DNA from 2 places in the Paenibacillus amylolyticus genome. Region 1 is predicted to be linked to the other one. Evidence: predicted binding sites of a transcription regulator. Region 1 holds the regulator's gene; the other holds the start of a gene.
What was found. The regulator LexA, encoded in region 1, represses DNA repair genes until DNA is damaged. The targets are predictions, from matches to a motif close to CGAACATATGTTCG.
Positions count from the first base shown of each region.

Region 2: the regulator LexA is predicted to act here: its motif matches at 5,753-5,766, upstream of addB (helicase-exonuclease AddAB subunit AddB).

Region 1 is NZ_CP145892.1:4,013,354-4,022,567, forward strand. It holds gene V6668_RS17810 (extracellular solute-binding protein) at 1-243, opposite strand, end outside; gene V6668_RS17815 (carbohydrate ABC transporter permease) at 491-1,363, opposite strand; gene V6668_RS17820 (ABC transporter permease) at 1,376-2,305, opposite strand; gene V6668_RS17825 (HAD family hydrolase) at 2,894-3,685, opposite strand; gene V6668_RS17830 (hypothetical protein) at 3,714-4,223, opposite strand; gene V6668_RS17835 (DUF896 domain-containing protein) at 4,349-4,558, opposite strand; gene V6668_RS17840 (LysM peptidoglycan-binding domain-containing protein) at 4,654-5,031, opposite strand; gene lexA (transcriptional repressor LexA) at 5,328-5,954, shown strand; gene V6668_RS17850 (aldehyde dehydrogenase) at 6,060-7,361, opposite strand; gene V6668_RS17855 (hypothetical protein) at 8,093-8,404, shown strand; partial or broken gene V6668_RS17860 (IS3 family transposase) at 8,509-9,214, opposite strand, start outside.
Region 2 is NZ_CP145892.1:4,815,962-4,825,175, reverse strand. It holds gene V6668_RS21465 (site-2 protease family protein) at 1-61, shown strand, start outside; gene V6668_RS21460 (RsmE family RNA methyltransferase) at 199-963, shown strand; gene mtaB (tRNA (N(6)-L-threonylcarbamoyladenosine(37)-C(2))-methylthiotransferase MtaB) at 966-2,312, shown strand; gene V6668_RS21450 (NUDIX hydrolase) at 2,426-2,860, shown strand; gene V6668_RS21445 (Na/Pi cotransporter family protein) at 2,918-3,919, opposite strand; gene V6668_RS21440 (class I SAM-dependent rRNA methyltransferase) at 4,255-5,631, shown strand; gene addB (helicase-exonuclease AddAB subunit AddB) at 5,831-9,214, shown strand, end outside.

The DNA of each region.
Region 1 (9,214 bases):
TTCGAAAAGCAACCAGTCTTTTTTGTACGGATAGGTAGGTTGATCACTATACAGTATCGATAGATTAAACGGCTCAGTCGCCTTGAATGTATCCCCTACATTGTACGTCTCCATCGCTGCCTTGGTTTGAACTTCTGTGACGTCACCTCCTGCTCCATTACCGCTGCTACATGCTGCCAGAACAACGGTCATCATTGATGCCAACACCATTTTACCAACAAACTTACGTGGCTTTTGATTCATTTAGGTTATCCCCCTGAATTTGGTTTAAGTTGACCTTGCCTTAAAACTTTTTAATCAATAAAAAGCGAAGCGCTCGCCTACAAGCTTTCTGAAAGAAAGCTGCATCGGAAGCATATGCTATCACCGGATTTTCCCTTTTAAAAAGGGAATCGAAAAAATCTGGGGATAACAGCGATTAAAAGGTTATTCTGTCATCGGAGTGTTCCGTGTAAATCATCTTTAGTTCAATTTATATAGCTGCTACGTATTACTGTTTAACAGACCCTAACATGATACCGGTTACAAAGTATCTTTGGACAAATGGATAGATGGTGAGTATCGGCAAGATGGTTAATACCATCGTTACTGACTTAATATTGGCAGCAATCTGTGTCAGGTTATCAGCTGAGGTTGCACCGGCAGATGCCCCACTTGTCGCTCCTGCAATCATATTGCGCAAATAAATGGTGACAGGGAACAGTTCTTTTTTGTCCAAATACAGAAAGGCTGGGAACCAGGAATTCCAATGACCTACTGCGTAGAACAGCACCATGGTTGCCATAACGGCTTTACTAAGCGGCAATATAATGCGTAACAAGATCCCGTAGGTGTTCAAACCGTCAATGGAGGCAGCTTCCTCCAGTTCTTCAGGCATATTTTCAAAAAATGACTTCATGATCAGCATGTTGTATATGCTAATTGCGCCAGGAACAACAAGTGCCCACATGGTGTTGTTGAACCCAAGGGAATTAATCAACACATAGTTTGGAATCAATCCACCACTGAAGAACATCGTGAATACGGCGAACATCGTCAGAAACTTGCGACCCATCAACCTCTTTTTGGACAGGGCATATGCGAAAATAGTCGTCATAAACATGGAGATTAACGTACCTACTACAGTGTAGATAATCGTATTTTTATAATTCGTCCAGAACATGCTGTCACGTGAGATGGTCTTGTATGTCTCCACATTGAATCCTCTTGGGAACAAACTAACCTTACCCGAATTAATATAGGACTCACTACTGAAGGATTGTGCCACGACATTTAAGAATGGATAGAGCGTTATAAATACCACGAACAGCAGAAAGATGACATTGAATACTTTAAATACCTTGTAAGATCTGGATTCCTGCATGGTGCTCCTCCTTTACCATAAGCTTCTTTGTGTCAGTCTGCGTGAAATGGCATTTACGGAGAACACCAGAATCAGACCGATCAGCGATTCGAACAAGCCAATTGCGGTAGCATAACTGAAGTTACTGGATTCCAGTCCCACCCGATACAGGTAAGTGGAGATCACATCAGATGTCTCGTAGATAAGCGGATTGTACAAGAGTAAGATTTTTTCAAATCCAACTGCTAGGAAATTACCCATGTTCAAAATCAATAACGTCACAATCGTTGGCAAGATCCCTGGTAACGTTACATGAATCGTTTGCTTCCACCGATTGGCACCATCGATACGCGCAGCTTCATACAAAGAATCATCAATGGTTGTCAGTGCAGCCAGATACAGAATTGCCCCCCAACCCATACCCTGCCATACCTCAGAAGTGATATAGATTGTTCTGAACCATTCAGCCCGCTGCATAAAAGGAATATTGTCTCCGGTGAAGAAAGCCACCAGTCCATTAATGGAACCATTCACTGCTGTCAGCTGCAGGATCATACCCGCAACGATAACGATGGACAGAAAATGAGGCAGATATGACGCGGTCTGTACAAACTTTTTGAATCGTTTACTCTTCACTTCGTTAAGCATCAAAGCAAAAATGATTGGAACCGGGAATGTAAAGAGCAATGCAAGTCCGCCCAACATCAGCGTATTACCAAATACTCTCCAGAAGGTAGGGTCCTCAATGAACATTTTGAAGTATCTTAATCCAACCCACGTTTCTCCAAATATACTTCCCCCGGGAACAAAACGTCTGAACGCAATCACATTACCAATCATCGGCCCATATTTGAAAATAAGGAGATAGATGATGGGAAGGATTAATAGTGAATACAGCTGCCAGTCTTTGCGAAACAAGGTTGCTGCCGTTCGTAATCTGCTCTCTTTACGTAAAGATGTCATGGTTAACGTTGTTTTAGCGGTTTCCGACTCCATGTGTTTTCACTCCGATCCAGGACTTGATAAGTAAGAGTAATTCATGTACAATCTCCATCGTTTCTCCTCTTGTAGAAGACAACAACTCCTTTAACTTCACCCCCACTACCAAATAGATAATTGCTGAATGTAAGCGATATCAATTTGGTGTATTATGTAGAATCACACAATCCAAGGTGCTTCACATCATTCATTAGCACTTACTAAGTGGTGTGATTTCCAAATCGGAAGAAGATACTCTAAAATATTAAGCGCTTACAATAAATCAAAATAATAAGCAATAACTCCCTGCTTCCATTTAATGAAGTAAGTCAAAAAGAAATTGCTTTATGACAATCTAAATACTAGTCATACTAGTATGTTAGTTATATTCTAATCCAGCTTCCCCCTAATTTCAATAACTTTTAGTAAAAAAAATGGAGATCTCTTTTAACAAGGTAATTTACTCAACTAGCTCAAATAAAAAAACATTGGTAACTTCAAGAACGACATCATCGTTCATTGAAGCTTCCAATGTTTCAGGGTGCTGAGGAAAGATGTTATAACTGATTCCGCTTAGAACTTAGCAATAAGCTGATTTAATTCCGATAAATGTGTTATTTCATGGTCTGGCGCATACTCTTCATTGTTGGTCTTATGCTCACGGTTAATCCATACGGATTGGATGCCAGATGATAAAGCACCACGAATATCAGTCGTTAACTTGTCTCCAACCATCATGCTCTCTTCGGGTTTAACACCCAGTTTACTCAAAGCATGTTCAAATATCGACGGATCTGGTTTTCCTTTTCCGAAGTTACCCGAGATAATAATCTCATCAAAGAAAGGAGTCAATTCAGGTACACCATCCAACTTCTCTTGTTGCAAAGCAGGACAACCGTTTGTTAACAACAACAGTTTGTACTTTCCTTGTAACTGACGCAAGGTATCCATCGTTTCTTCGTATACATGAGGTCTGGATCTCCGTTCTACTCCAAACTGTGCGGCCAGTTGTTCAGCAAGATCTTCCCGATCTATACTCAACTTCAACAAGCCACGACGCCATGATTCTTTACGGTAAACTGGAGCAAGTTGTTCCAACTGACGGAACTCAGGTTGATCCCCACCAGTAAAGTTAGCCCAAAGGCCTTCAAACGGATTGATTCCAATCATTTTAGTAAAAGGAAAGGTTTCATATGATTCATACAGTCCACGTGCCTCATTACGAACAGCTTCTTCAAGTTCTTCTGGTTTAACCCCAGTCTCTTTCGCTGCGATTAGACAAGTCTCATGAAAAGCTTCTCGAACACTACGGTCATCCCATAATAAAGTATCATCTAGGTCGAACAAAATCGCTTTTAACGCCATTCCGATCATCTACCCCTTTATGCAATAATTACTTTTCGACGGTTTCCACGGTGATCTGGTGTGCTTTTGCAAACTTCAGCAAACGTTCTGCAATCGCATCTGTATCGTAACGGTTCAATAACTTGGTGAACACCCATCTTTTCCCGCGACTGTTATGTTCGATAACAACTGTACCTGGTTCAATTCTGAATTTGACGATATCGTCAACCCCAATTGAACGTTCACGATTACCCTTCGTCGTTATAATCCGATTACTGCTAATCTTGATGTATGGACGTCGAAGCATGAAGATGACTGCCAAAAATACGTAAAGCAGCATGGTCACCCAGTCCCAAGTTGTCATTGGAGCTTGCACAAGGAACGTGCTCATAAACAGATACAAAAAGGCGAGACCAATCAAAAATATAGGGAACAAAAGACTGCGTCCCTTAAAGACTTCTTCACCTGGTGTACCTGTGATTGGTTGACCACTTTTTTTGCGTTGCTGATTTAACTGCTTGGAATTTTTCTTAACCGTTCTCTCGAACGAACGCGACATGAGAATCCCCCTTATGTGTCTTTGTATCGGCTTACATAATTGCAAACCTACATTTCCCCCTATAAATTGTACACTCAAAATACCAGGAAGAAACCTAAATATCATAATGATATCATTAGGTTTCGTTAGTGTTTGAGTTTGCCTTGGTGGCCTTTGTCATTCTCATCATCAACAATCTCAATGGTATCCAGTTGTTGTCTGAAATTGCTGCGAATATTACTCAAATAAATCTCTCTTAGCTCGGCACGTTCAGCAAGCTCTTCCTCCGACAATCCAGTGGACTTTTGCTTACGAGCCAATTCGTTAATGCGTGCTACCAGACTATCTATATCCAAGCTTGTCCCCTCCAAAAATACAAAGTCATATTAACTTTGCCATTATAAAGGCTGCTTGTCAAGCTGACACGCGCTAACACTCATTGATGTGCATTTTATTCTGCAAATTGCGGTAGAGCTAGTACTTGTCCCACTTGGATGGAAGTTGTATGAAGTTGATTCACTTTCTTAATTGCTTCTATATATATACGTGTATCCATATTCGTCGGTTTATGTTCCAAAGAAATACTCCATAATGTTTCCCCTTGTGAAACAGCTATCTTTCCTCCAGGCAGAACAGCATTCTCATTGCCGGCAAATACAGTTAAAACGGTGCTGCATCCAATAAATATAATCATAGAGGTAATGACTACCTTTAACATCCATGAAGAAATCTTGAAACGCGCTAAAACCTTCTTGTAGTTCCCTATGTTAGACTTCACCAGTTCCGAATTCATTGGTTCATAAATGCTTTGATAAGTAGAATATCTCATTAAATACCCGCCTCCAAACGTTTGTTCCTATCTGTTGGAATCAATATAACACGAACACTTGTTTTGTTCAATAGATTTTTAGAACAATTGTTCGCTTCTTTTTTGAAGGAGAAATATCTTATTTCAAGTCCTTTTACAAAACATTTGCAGTATTATGCTCTGACTTTTGGACAATTTCTGTTCTATAAGCTAAAAAACACTGATTTAATGCTATTTTATTTAGAACTTATGTTTGTACGAACGGAGGTTCTATGTTATAATTTTCCCAAACGTTACTAAAATGGGGTTGATACGGTATGTCGAAGATATCCAGCAGGCAGCAGGCTATTCTGGAGTTTATACGAAATGAAGTCCGGTTGAAGGGGTATCCTCCTTCCGTACGGGAAATTGGTGAAGCGGTTGGACTGGCTTCCAGCTCAACAGTACATGGACATTTGGATCGTTTGGAGAAAAAAGGTTTGATCCGACGCGACCCTACCAAGCCAAGAGCCATTGAGCTTTTGAGCCAAGAAGAATCTGAGCATTCTCATCAATTTGCTCATAGCGTTGCACGTATTCCTGTTGTTGGTAAGGTTACAGCCGGGGTTCCAATCACTGCAACCGAGAACATTGAAGACTACTTCCCTCTTCCTACACATTATGTAGGCGAACAGAAAGTGTTTATGCTTTCGGTAGTCGGAGATAGCATGGTGGAAGCTGGAATCGTTAACGGAGATTACGTTATTGTCCGTCAACAGCAAACTGCTGATAACGGTGATATCGTCGTTGCAATGACTGAAGACGATGAAGCTACAGTGAAAACGTTCTATAAAGAGAAAGATCATATTCGCCTTCAACCGGAGAATGCGACCTTCGAACCTTTACGTTTGAAACATGTTAGTATTCTGGGTAAAGTCATTGGCCTTTTCCGAGATATTCATTAATATTTAACTTGAGTAACAAAACTAGATGTAATGAAATACGAAAGAGGTTATCCTGATCAACAGGACAACCTCTTTTTTTCATGTTTATGTTATTTTAGCGGCTAATTATTCACTGCGTTTCAGAACACTCTTGTGATGCGAGAACACATCAAAGCTCTGTTGTCCGTGATATGAGCCCATACCGCTCTCTCCTACACCACCAAACGGGAGGTAGTGTGAAGTCATATGAGAAAGTGTGTCATTAATACATCCCCCACCGAAGGATACTTGATTCAGAACCTGATCCTGCAGCTGCTCATCCTGTGTGAAGAGATATAGCGCCAATGGTTTTGGCCGGCGAACAATCTCATCTAGCATAGGATTCAGGTCACTGTACGTAAATACAGGAAGAATCGGACCAAAGATCTCTTCTTGCATGACAGCTGATTCCCAGTTCACATCTCCAAGTACAGTCGGCTCAATGAGCAACTGCTCTCGTACAGAACGTCCACCAATCAGCGTTTTGCCATCTGTTAGGAATTTCGACAACCGATCAAAGTTACGCGAGTTAACAATATGCGGGAAATCAGCGTTCTGTAACACATCGTCCCCAAATTTATCTTTGATCTCTGCGCCAATCAGATTGATCAATTCGTCATGAACTTGTTCATGTACAAGCAAATAATCCGGAGCAACGCAAGTTTGGCCTGCATTCAGGAACTTACCACGAACAATACGCTGGGCCACCAGCTTCAGTTCTGCATCGTTATGGACAATAGCAGGACTCTTGCCCCCTAGCTCCAGGGTTACAGGAGTCAAATGCTCCGCAGCTGCCTTCATAACAATGCGACCAACACCTGTGCTTCCTGTGAAGAAAATATAATCAAACTTCTCTTTCAACAATGCTGTACTGGCTTCAACTTCCCCTTCCATAACGGCGATATACTCCTGAGGGAAGATCTCCTGAATCAGATCATATGTCAGACGAGATACCGCTGGTGTTAATTCAGAAGGCTTGATAACTGCACAGTTACCGGCTGCAATTGCTCCAATCAGTGGACCAAAGGCCAGTTGGAAAGGATAGTTCCAAGGTGCAATAATAAGAGCCACTCCGTATGGTTCAGGGTAAATGGTGCTCACCCCATCCGGCATAGCCGAATTGGTTGGGACTTGTTTTGGTACAGCCCATTCCTGCAGGTGTTCTAATGCAAAATCCAGTTCACCCAGAACAATGCGAATCTCGGAACCGTAAGCTTCCGCCTCTGATTTGTTCAAATCTGCCCGAAGTGCATCTTGAATCCGTTGCTGATACTTTTCAATTCCTTTTCTAAGCTGTTGAAGTGAATTAATCCGATACTCAATATTTTTAGTTTGTCCTGTATAAAAAAATGTACGTTGATCTGTCACCAGTTGTTTTGCCTGATCCATATTAACATCTCCAATTAATTATTTAAAATTAAATTGTTTAAAATTTAATTAAAGTATACCTCTTCTATATGAAACTTTCAACATACAAATGAAACATCCATTTGTATGTATTTGAACGATGGTTGGAATTTTAAATGAGTGAATGCTAGTATTCCTTTCTATTTCATGGCTATCAGAATTTCTAAGGAAGTTTGATTTAAATCTTTTGCTTCAGACAGTTTAATATTAATGAAAAGTGAGTTTTGCGATTATCTAAATCGACGAACGAATATGTTTGTTATAAAGGTAAGCCTTGGTCACAGATAAACACAAAAATGTTACGTGGGCAAGTGAAGAAGAATCAGGGGACATGTTTTGGCAATTTGCTTTCAGATGATTTATCCATTCCCGGCCACAACTTCACAACGAGCAGATTTTAATCCAACAACTACATCTGAGAGCTGTCTTCGAAGAAAGGGTTAAATAATATCAAATCAACTTGTACTACTTCTATTAAAAAAAGTCATCTAGTATCTCACTCATCCGCTGCATTTCATGATCGTCCAAATCTGTTTAGATTGGATATACTATTTAATCAGTTGGAGGAATTTTTGGAAGTTACGTTAGTAGATCTGTAGGGGAAGAAATACAAATCACAATGTAATATATATCATAATTTTACATAGAATTATATGGTATTTTTAGAAAGTAAAGTTTTATAATTCATTCAAAAAAATTTAGGAGGTATTTACATGAAAAAGAAACTAGCCACAATTGGAGCGCTCACTGCTATAGTAGCAAGTATTGCTGTTCCAGCATCACTTGCTTCTGCCTCATCTTCTGTTCAAGGTTCTGTAACTGCACAAAGTGTTACGATTCAGGCGACGCAAAAATATGTGAGATATTCAGATGCTAACAATAAGTATGGAGATGCGAAGTATGTTCCAAAGACATATACTTATGCTGATGGAGTTTGGTATGGAGTACTCAATCTAGCATCTACTACCTACTCAAACGGATTATATTACGGAAACTATGAAGGTTACGTAACGAAAATGGAGTAATTTTGTCATCACAATAAAATTCACGTATATTAAATATAACAATACTAAAAGAAGGCTTCTGAATTCTAAAGTGTACCCTTTGTAAAGGACATTTCGAAAAAAAACTAGGCAACTTGTTGAAGCTGCTGTCTGTATTTTACAGGCGGCAGCTTTTTCAAATTCCATTGCCCTCGATAATGATTGTAGTACGTCATATAACTCTTAATTTCTCGTTTTACTTCTTCTAATGTTTCGCAATCTTTGATATTCGTTTCATCCTTAAAATGCCCAAAGAACGATTCTTGGGGAGCATTATCCCAACAATTGCCTCGACGTGACATGGATTGTCTTAATCCCATTTTCTTCACTACGGATTGGAATTGTGGTTTCGTATAATGAAAGCCTTGATCAGAATGGATCAACGCATCTTTGGTTAAATGGCGATGCTTCTGTAATTTACGAAGCGTGTTTAGCGCAATTCCTATACTTAACGAAGAAGAAACTTCATACGCTAAAATTTCATTCGTCTGTGCGTCTTTAATCGTCGATAAATACGCACGTTTATTGACTTTTTACGTTAAATATGTGATATCGCTTAATAACACCTTTCCCGCCTCGCCTGGCTTAAAATTGCGCTGTAATTCGTTTGGACAAGTGCGATGTTCTTTCGTTGCTTTTGCCATTCTACGGGCTGGATTAGACTTTCGAATGGGACAGATGATCTCAAATTTCTTCATGATCCGGCGAATCCGCTTCAAGTTGAACGTCATTTTGTACTGATTTTCTAACGTCATTTTGATTTGGTGTGCTCCTTTTTTTCGTCCACGAAAA
Region 2 (9,214 bases), 800 kb from region 1:
TGAGTTTGCGCAAACGATGTATGTGGATCTGGCAAAGGTGATTATCGAATTATATCGCTAAAAGCGCATTGTTTATGAACCGGAATACTGGTCATAAACACGTAAAAGTTGTATGATCATCTGTGGCGATTGGATTCACGCCTGCCATCAGGCGGGGTGAATTCCAGTCATAACAGGACAGAATGGGTGGATTGACTAATGCAGCGATATTTTGTATCTGCAGAACAGTTTAATGAACACGCTGTGATTATCACAGGTGATGATGCACGCCATATTGGCAAGGTCATGCGTGGTAAACCTGGAGATAAACTGATTGTCAGTGACGGAAACTCCAGAGAAGCACTCGTGGAAATTGAGAGTATTGAAGTGGGCCAAGTGACAGCCAATATTGTGGAACCTCTCGAGATGGACCATGAAGCACGGATTCGTGTAACCGTGGCACAGAGTTTGCCCAAGGGCGACAAGATGGAAACAGTCATCCAGAGATGTACTGAGATTGGGGCGGTATCATTTGTACCCTTCCTATCAGAACGTACGATTGTGCAATATGATGCCAAGAAAGAAGGCAAACGGTTGGAGCGGTGGCGGAAAATTGCCAAGGAAGCTGCCGAACAGAGTCACCGGAATCGTATTCCATCCGTCGAGCAGCCGCTTTCCTGGAAAGGGCTGTTATCTTCTTTTGAGGGCTATAGCCTTGTATGTTATTGTTATGAGAAAGAAAATGGTAAACAGCTGAGAGATGCATTGAAGCCGTTTATAGAGCAGCTTGCACCTGATGCAAGTGCAGAAGTTTTGATCGTGGTTGGACCGGAAGGTGGATTTTCTGAGAAGGAGACGGCAGAGGCTGATCAGGCAGGTGCTGTATCTGTTGGACTGGGCAAACGCATTTTGCGTGCTGAGACAGCTGGAATGGCAGCACTAACTTGCGTGCTATATGAATCCGGAGAAATGGGAGGAATGTAATTATGCCATCCGTGGCGTTTTACACCTTAGGCTGCAAAGTTAATTTCTATGATACAGAGGCGATTTGGCAATTGTTCAAAAACGAAGGTTACGATCAAGTGGACTTTGATGAACAGACAGCGGATGTATACTTGATTAATACTTGTACAGTAACCAATACCGGCGACAAAAAGAGCCGTCAAATTATTCGTCGTGCCATTCGGCGCAACCCGGAGGCGATTGTGGCCGTTACAGGCTGCTACGCGCAGACTTCTCCGGCAGAGATTCTGGACATCCCAGGGGTGGATCTGGTTATCGGTACACAGGACCGTGACAAGATTCTGCCATATGTTAATGAAATTCAGGAGTCCCGTCAACCCGTTAATGCAGTGCGTAATATTATGAAAACCCGTGTATTTGAAGAAATGGATGTACCTGATTTTGCTGATCGTACCCGAGCTTTCCTGAAAATTCAGGATGGATGCAATAACTTTTGCACGTTCTGCATCATTCCGTGGTCGCGTGGTCTCTCACGCAGCCGTGAGGCGAACAGCATTATTCAACAGGCGCATCAACTCGTACACGCCGGATACAAGGAGATTGTTCTGACCGGTATTCATACAGGTGGGTATGGCGATGACATGGAGAACTATGATCTGACCGATCTGCTGTGGGATTTGGATAAGGTAGAGGGTTTGGAGCGTATTCGAATCAGCTCGATTGAAGCCAGTCAGATTGACGACCGTATGCTCGACGTGATCAAACGTTCCGATAAACTCGTTCGTCACTTTCATATTCCGCTGCAAGCGGGTGATGATACGGTGTTGAAACGCATGCGCCGCAAATATACGACAGAAGAGTTTTACAACAAGATGCTTCGCATTCGGGAAGCAATGCCGGATGTAGCGATTACAACAGACATCATTGTTGGATTTCCAGGTGAGACGGATGAGATGTACCGTAATGGCTATGAGTTGATGCGGAAGATCGGTTTTTCCGAAATGCACGTATTCCCTTATTCCAAGCGTACGGGTACACCAGCAGCACGAATGGAAGATCAGGTGGACGAAGAAGTCAAAAATGCACGTGTGCATGAACTGATTGACTTGTCTGAACAGATGCAGCTGGAGTACGCTGAGCCGTTTGTTGGACAGGTACTGGATGTTATTCCCGAAGGTGAAGCCAAAGGCCGCGAGGGAAGTGGCAAGCTGCACGGTTATAGCGACAACTACATTCAACTGGTCTTTGACGGAACGATGGATATGGTCGGTAAAGTGTGCCGAGTCAAAGTGGTTAAAGCCGGCGTCAACGAGAGTCAGGCTACGCTGGTACGTGTGCTGGAAGAGAATCTTAAGTCCGCCGCGATGTAATCGAGGCGTCAGAAACAAGGATTTCATTTCCTTGGGGAGCTTACCCGGGGAGATGAGGTCCTTCTTTTGCAAAAAATAAGATAAAGATATCGAAGTTGATGGGGGAGAGCACGATGAACAAAAAAGAAATTTCAGCAGGCGGAGTTGTTTATAGAACAGGGGAAGACGGACGTCTTCAAATTCAGCTTATCGTAGATCGTTATGGTAAAACAACTCTCGCCAAGGGCAAAATGGAAGATGGAGAAACAATCGAACAGACGGCACTGCGCGAGATTTTGGAAGAGACAGGTATGGTGGGCCGCATTGTAGAGCCGGTTGATATCATTGCTTACACGTACCAACATGCAGATTTTGGCCCGGTGGACAAAGAAGTTCATTATTATCTCGTTGAAGCCGAGAGTGGTGATCTACAGCCTCAGATTGAAGAAATCAAGGGTGTGGATTGGTATGCTCCGGAAGAAGCATGGTCCTTACAGCAGCAGAGCGGATATGATAATAACGATGATATCTTGCGTGTAGCCCTGAACAAGTTAGGCGTTAACGTATAACGCACTATTGTTCGAGTCAGTTAGCCGCGCGCTCTGTGGGTCTGGATAGGCAGATCATCAAGCCACGGGTGACTTCGCCGCGGGGGCGTGGACCGGTGGTTTTTTGTGCCAGATTGGCAAGTAACAGAACGGTAAAGCAAGCAGTGAACTGGTGATGTTAAAAAGGGTCTGGGCATGCGCAATCTGTGCCCCGTTGTCCGCTGACAGCCAAGCCGAAGCTGCATGCAGCTGGCCGATCAGCGGCATAAACAGCAGCGCTCCCGCAATGTTTAATACAACATGGGAGGCTGCGACAAATTTGCCTGCGGATGCTCCACCCGCGGCAGCGATTACAGCGGTGATACAGGTCCCTACGTTGGATCCGATCACAATGGCGATACCGATCTCCACAGGTAATACCCCTGTGGCTGCGAGCGTAATCGCCATGCTAATGACAGCAGCGCTACTGTGAATGAGCGCTGTCAGACAGGCACCTGCCAGGAAGCCCCACCACAAGCTGTCGGCCGAGCGGTCAAGAAACCATTGAAATACGCCCATGCTCCGCAAGGGTAAGGCAATGGATTGCATCACCTGAATACCTGTCATAACAAGTGCAAATCCCGCAGCTGCGAGGAAGCTGTACTGGATGTTAAACAGAGTCTGACGCGTGCGTTCAGGAGCGGCCAGATTGCGTTCACCAAGAACAACAAACATGGCCCAGCCCGTCAGCGACAGGACGAGTAGCGGCAGGGAAGCACGTCCGATCTGCAGTCCGACCAGCTCCGTTGTCAGGCATGTCCCGATGTTGGTGCCAAGGATGATGCCGAGCGTGCGTCCATAGGTAATTAATCTGGCATTAGCCAGTCCAATGGTGAGTACGGTGACCGCAGTACTGCTCTGTAACAGGGCTGTTGCGCCTGCACTGAAGGCCATGCCTTTCCATGGAGCAGAGGTGGCACGATTGAGCCAATCTGCCAACATGGGCCCTGCCATGCGTTGCAAGGCCGTTTCCATCAGCTTCATGCCACCAAAAAAGATAATAAGCCCATAGAGTAAGGGCAATATAACATCTCTAAACATAGAAATATCATTCCTTCCGTCCGGTTCCTTAACTCATCCTATGAGTAAGAAAAGACAACCATGACAAGCCTAAAGGAATTCAGAGGGAAGCGACCTAAATTACCCCACCCCAATTCGAAAGATACGGTGATTCGTGCAAACGTAGTGGAGGGGACGAAATCGAATCTGAAGAAGCGAAGCGTGCGCCTTTGTCTCCGGATTTTCCCTTTAAAAAAGGGAATCAAAAAAATCTGGAGACAACAGCGATCGGAAGATCGATTCGAACCCGGAACGCCACCTGCGCGCCGCACCAAACCTATCTTTTGAACTATTAAATTAAAGGAAGTGGATCTACCTTGCCATCAGTTACACTCGAACGCAGTCGCAAAAAGCGGCTTGAACATGCACATCCATGGATATTTAACAATGAAATTGCCTCTGTTGACGGAAACCCGGAACCGGGAGATCTGGTCAATGTATTGAATCATCAAGGTCGCTATCTGGCGACAGGTTATTACAATCCTGCATCTCAGATCACTGTAAGGGTTGTAGCGTATCAACCTCTGGAGTCCGAACAGATGGACACCGCGTTTTTTGCAGCGCGTTTCCGCGATTGCTTGCGTCACCGGGAACGTTTTATCCAGGATGGAGAGGCATACCGTCTCGTTTACGGCGAAGCTGATTTTCTGCCAGGCTTAATCGTTGACCGATTCGGCAGCATTCTCGTTGTACAGTTGCTTACACTTGGCATGGATCGTTGCCGTGAAGCCATCGTACAGGCACTCATTGAAGTAATGCAGCCGGAAGGTATATACGAGCGCAGTGATGTCTCGATTCGTGAACTGGAAGGTTTGGAGCAGACCAAAGGTCCACTGTACGGAGATTGCCCAAGACATGTCACGGTTACAGAGAATGGACTACTAATTAAAGTGGATATCGTGGAAGGGCAGAAGACAGGTTACTTCTTCGACCAACGCGAGAATCGTGCAGCCATCGAACCGCTTATGAAGGGTTGGGGCTACAAGAGTGGAATCACACTACAAACGACCGAGCAGGATGGCACAGAGCAGCTCTTGCCTGTGAATAAAAGTGGTAAAGTAGTTACATTCCCATATTGGGATGGTGCCACTGTACTGGAGTGTTTCTCACACACGGGTAGCTTTACGTTGAATGCTTGCAAGTATGGAGCCAAAAAAGTGACTTGTCTTGATATTTCGGAGCATGCCATTGAGAGTGCACGAACAAATGTGGAGCTGAACGGTTTCACTGACCGGGTCGAGTTCGTAGTTGCTGATGCATTCCAGTACTTGCGTGAACAAGTGAAAGGGCTGGATGAACGTACCTCACGTGCACGTGCAGGCGAACAGAAAGTGGATACATCCAAAGCGCTTGCAGCTGGCGGTAAAACATTTGATGTGGTCATCCTTGATCCTCCTGCATTTGCCAAAACGAAATCAGCAGTTAAAGGTGCATGTCGCGGTTATAAAGATATCAATCTGCAAGGAATGAAACTGGTCAATGAGGGTGGATATTTGGTAACAGCCAGCTGTTCGTATCACATGCGTCCTGATCTTTTCTTGGACACGATTGCTGATGCAGCGGAAGATGCAGGCAAAGTGCTTCGTTTGATCGACTGGAAAGCAGCCGGTAAGGATCACCCACAAATTTTGGGCGTGGATGAAGGACATTACCTGAAATTTGCTATTTTCGAAGTGCGCAGTAAAAAGAATTAATCGTATGATTTTCGTTCCAATCAAGTATAGATCAAGTCAAAAGTCCACAGTGTGATAGCTGCGGGCTTTTTGCTGTTTTGCTGTGTTAACGGAGATGATCTCCGGTTTTACCGGATAGTGGCAAACGTATGTTCCGAACCAAGTCAGATATGTTATACTGGGAATTAAAATCTTGTACGTGTGGTTTGGAGGATTAGACATGTCCGTTCGTTTTGTTATTGGCCGGGCAGGCAGCGGCAAAAGCTCGCTGATTACCCGGGAAATTACATCCCTGCTTCAACAAGAACCGCAAGGCACACCTTTGATTTTGCTCGTTCCCGAACAGAGTTCTTTTCGAACAGAGCAGGCATTGGTGTCTTCTGGAGCAATTAAAGGTACGATGCGTGCAGAAGTGCTTGGCTTTCGCCGTTTAGCCTATCGTGTAATGCAAGAAGCAGGTGGTTCTGCTCGTATTCCGATTGGAGCCGAGGGCAAAAAGATGCTGCTCTATAAAGTAATCCAGCGTCGTAAGGAAGAATTAAAGCTGTTTGGTGCATCCGGCAGCCAGCTGGGTTTTATAGGCGAATTAAATGACTTATATAGTGAATTTAAACGTTATGAAGTTGATCCATCATTGCTGGAAGAAGGGATGTCTGGAGGGAATACCTCATCCACTTCGCCGATTCTGGAGGACAAGTTGCATGACTTGAATCTGATATATCGTGACTATGAACAGGAACTGACCAATTTATATATTGATGATGAAGACACGTTGACCGAGCTGACAGATCGTTTGTCGGAAAGTGCATTGCTGCAGGATGCCCAGATCTGGATTGATGGTTTTCAGGGATTCACACCACAGGAGATGAGTGTGATTGGTCGGCTGATGTTGCAATCCTCATCCGTGACGATTGCCCTGACATTGGATCGCCCTTATGATCATGGTGCGCTGCCTGGAGAACTGGAACTGTTCTATCCTACGGCGAGTGCCTATGCGCGCCTGAAAGGGATGGCTGACGAACTGGGTGTACCGAGCGATATAACCGTGCTAGATTCGGAGATTCCACCGAGATACAAGGATCGTCCGGGACTTGCTCATCTGGAGGCTGGTTTCGACCGCCGAATTCGTTGGAAAAGTGATGGCCTTGATTCCGGAATCCGACTGGTTGCAGCGGAGAACCGACGAGCTGAGATGGAGGGAGCACTGCGTGAGATGCGGCGTCTGGCGCAAAACGAAGGTGCGCGTTATCGGGACATGGCGGTACTTGTTCGTCAGTTGGATACCTACGCTGATATAGCTGAACCTCTATTCAGGGATTATGGCGTACCCGTCTTTCTGGACCGCAGAAGAAATGAACTTCATCATCCATTATCCGAGTTTATCCGTTCCGCACTGGATATTGTTCGGCGCCACTGGCGTTACGAGGATGTATTTCGTTGTGTCAAAACGGATCTGCTGCTTCCGCGTGATGGTTCCATCACTCGTGAAGATATGGACCAGCTTGAGAATTATGTACTGGCTTGTGGTATTCACGGGTATCGCTGGACTGACGGCAAACCGTGGAAGTATGTACCAAGCCTGTCGCTGGAAGACAACGGTCAGGATGGCCGTAGTCGAGGACGGGACCAGATGCTTTCTTTAATGGAGAGCTGCCGAACGGTCATTACAGATTCTTTGGGTGTTTTTGAGAAACGAATGAAAAAGGCAAAGACAGCCAAAGCCCAGTGCGAGGCACTATACAGATTGCTGGAAGATGCTGAAATCCCATGGAAGCTGGATAACATGTCTGCTGAAGCTAAGGCACAAGGTGACCCCGAACGGTCGAGAGAACATCGGCAGATGTGGGGAGCTGTGCTGGATTTATTGGATCAGATGGTCGATATGATGGGGAATGAACGGCTGGATATCACGCTGTTTGCCGGGATGATTGAGACCGGATTGACGGAACTGAAGCTGGGTCTGGTACCACCAGCACTTGATCAGGTATTGGTTGGTTCTATGGACCGTACACGACTTCAGGACATCAAATACGTATTTATCCTTGGCGCGGTTGATGGTGAATTACCTGCCGTACCTCAGGATGATGGCGTATTAACGGAACTGGAGAGATCGTTACTGACGGAAAGAGGCGTGGCGCTTGGACCAGGTGCAACAAGGCAGATGCTGGATGAACGTTTCCTGATCTATACGGCACTTACAGCGGCAAGCAGCCAGTTGTGGCTGAGTTACCCGGTTGCTGATGATGAGGGGAAAGCACTGCTTCCTTCCGAGATTGTCCGTCATGTACGGAAGATGTTTGGTTTACAAGAACAGCCATTGCTCGCTCAACCGCCGGTTGCGAACTCGGAAGAAGCGCATTGGTCCTATGTCACCCATCCGGGTCAGAGTCTGTCAACGCTCATTGGACAATTGCGCAAATGGCGCCGCGGAGAAGAAATCCCTGAAATGTGGTGGGCGGTCTACAATTGGCATGTATCTCGAGAGACAAGCAGACCTCAGCTGGAACGGTTGATGGGATCAATCTTTTATCGTAATCGGGCATTACCACTACGTACAGCTACCAGTCGCAGACTGTATGGTACAGAGGTGAGGACGAGTGTCTCGCGAATGGAGCGGTTCGTCGCTTGTCCGTTCTCCCATTTTGCTTCGCATGGGCTGCGTCTCAAAGAACGGCAATTGTACCGCCTTCAGGCTCCTGATATCGGACAGCTGTTTCATGCTGCACTAAGCCAGTTGGCTATGCGATTGCGCGAAGAAAATCGTAGTTGGGGTAGTTTGACTCCAGACCAGTGTCGTCAGGAAGCCGAGCAAACTGTGGAGCAGATTGCACCACAGCTGCAAGGGGAGATTTTGCTAAGCACCAAGCGATACGGTTATATTTTCCGCAAATTGAAGGACATTGTTAGCCGGGCATCGGTTATTCTTGGTGAACAGTCCAGACGTGGAAGTTTTGAACCGATTGGATTGGAGCTTGATTTTGGACCCGATAAAACACTGCCGCCACTACGTTTTGAACTGGAGAACGGCTGTGTGATGGAGATCGTGGGTCGAATTGACCGTGTAGATGTCGCAGAAGGAGAGAATGGTCTGCTCCTGCGTGTCATTGACTATAAATCAAGCCAGACGGACCTCAAGTTACATGAAGTGTACTATGGTCTGTCATTGCAAATGCTCACCTATCTGGAGGTGCTGCTTAGTGCTGCCGAAGAATGGCTTGGGGAAACGGCGATGCCGGGAGGAACGTTGTATTTCCATGTGCATAACCCGCTGTTGCAATCCGCAAACGGCATGACATCAGAGCAGGCAGGACAAGAACTACTGAAACGGTTCAAAATGAAAGGTTTGCTGCTGGCGGATCGGGACGCAATCGCTCAAATGGACAACACCCTGGATAAGGGGTATTCAGCAATTATTCCAGTTGCCCTTAAGGCGGACGGAAGCTTTTATAGCAGCGCCGCTGTAGCTACGCCAGAGCAATGGGATACGTTGCTTGCTTCGGTTCGCAGTAATATCCGTGAGATTGGTACCCGAATTACGGATGGGGATGTGGCCATTGAGCCTTATCGTATTCAGCAGGAAGTGGCGTGCACGTTCTGTCCGTAT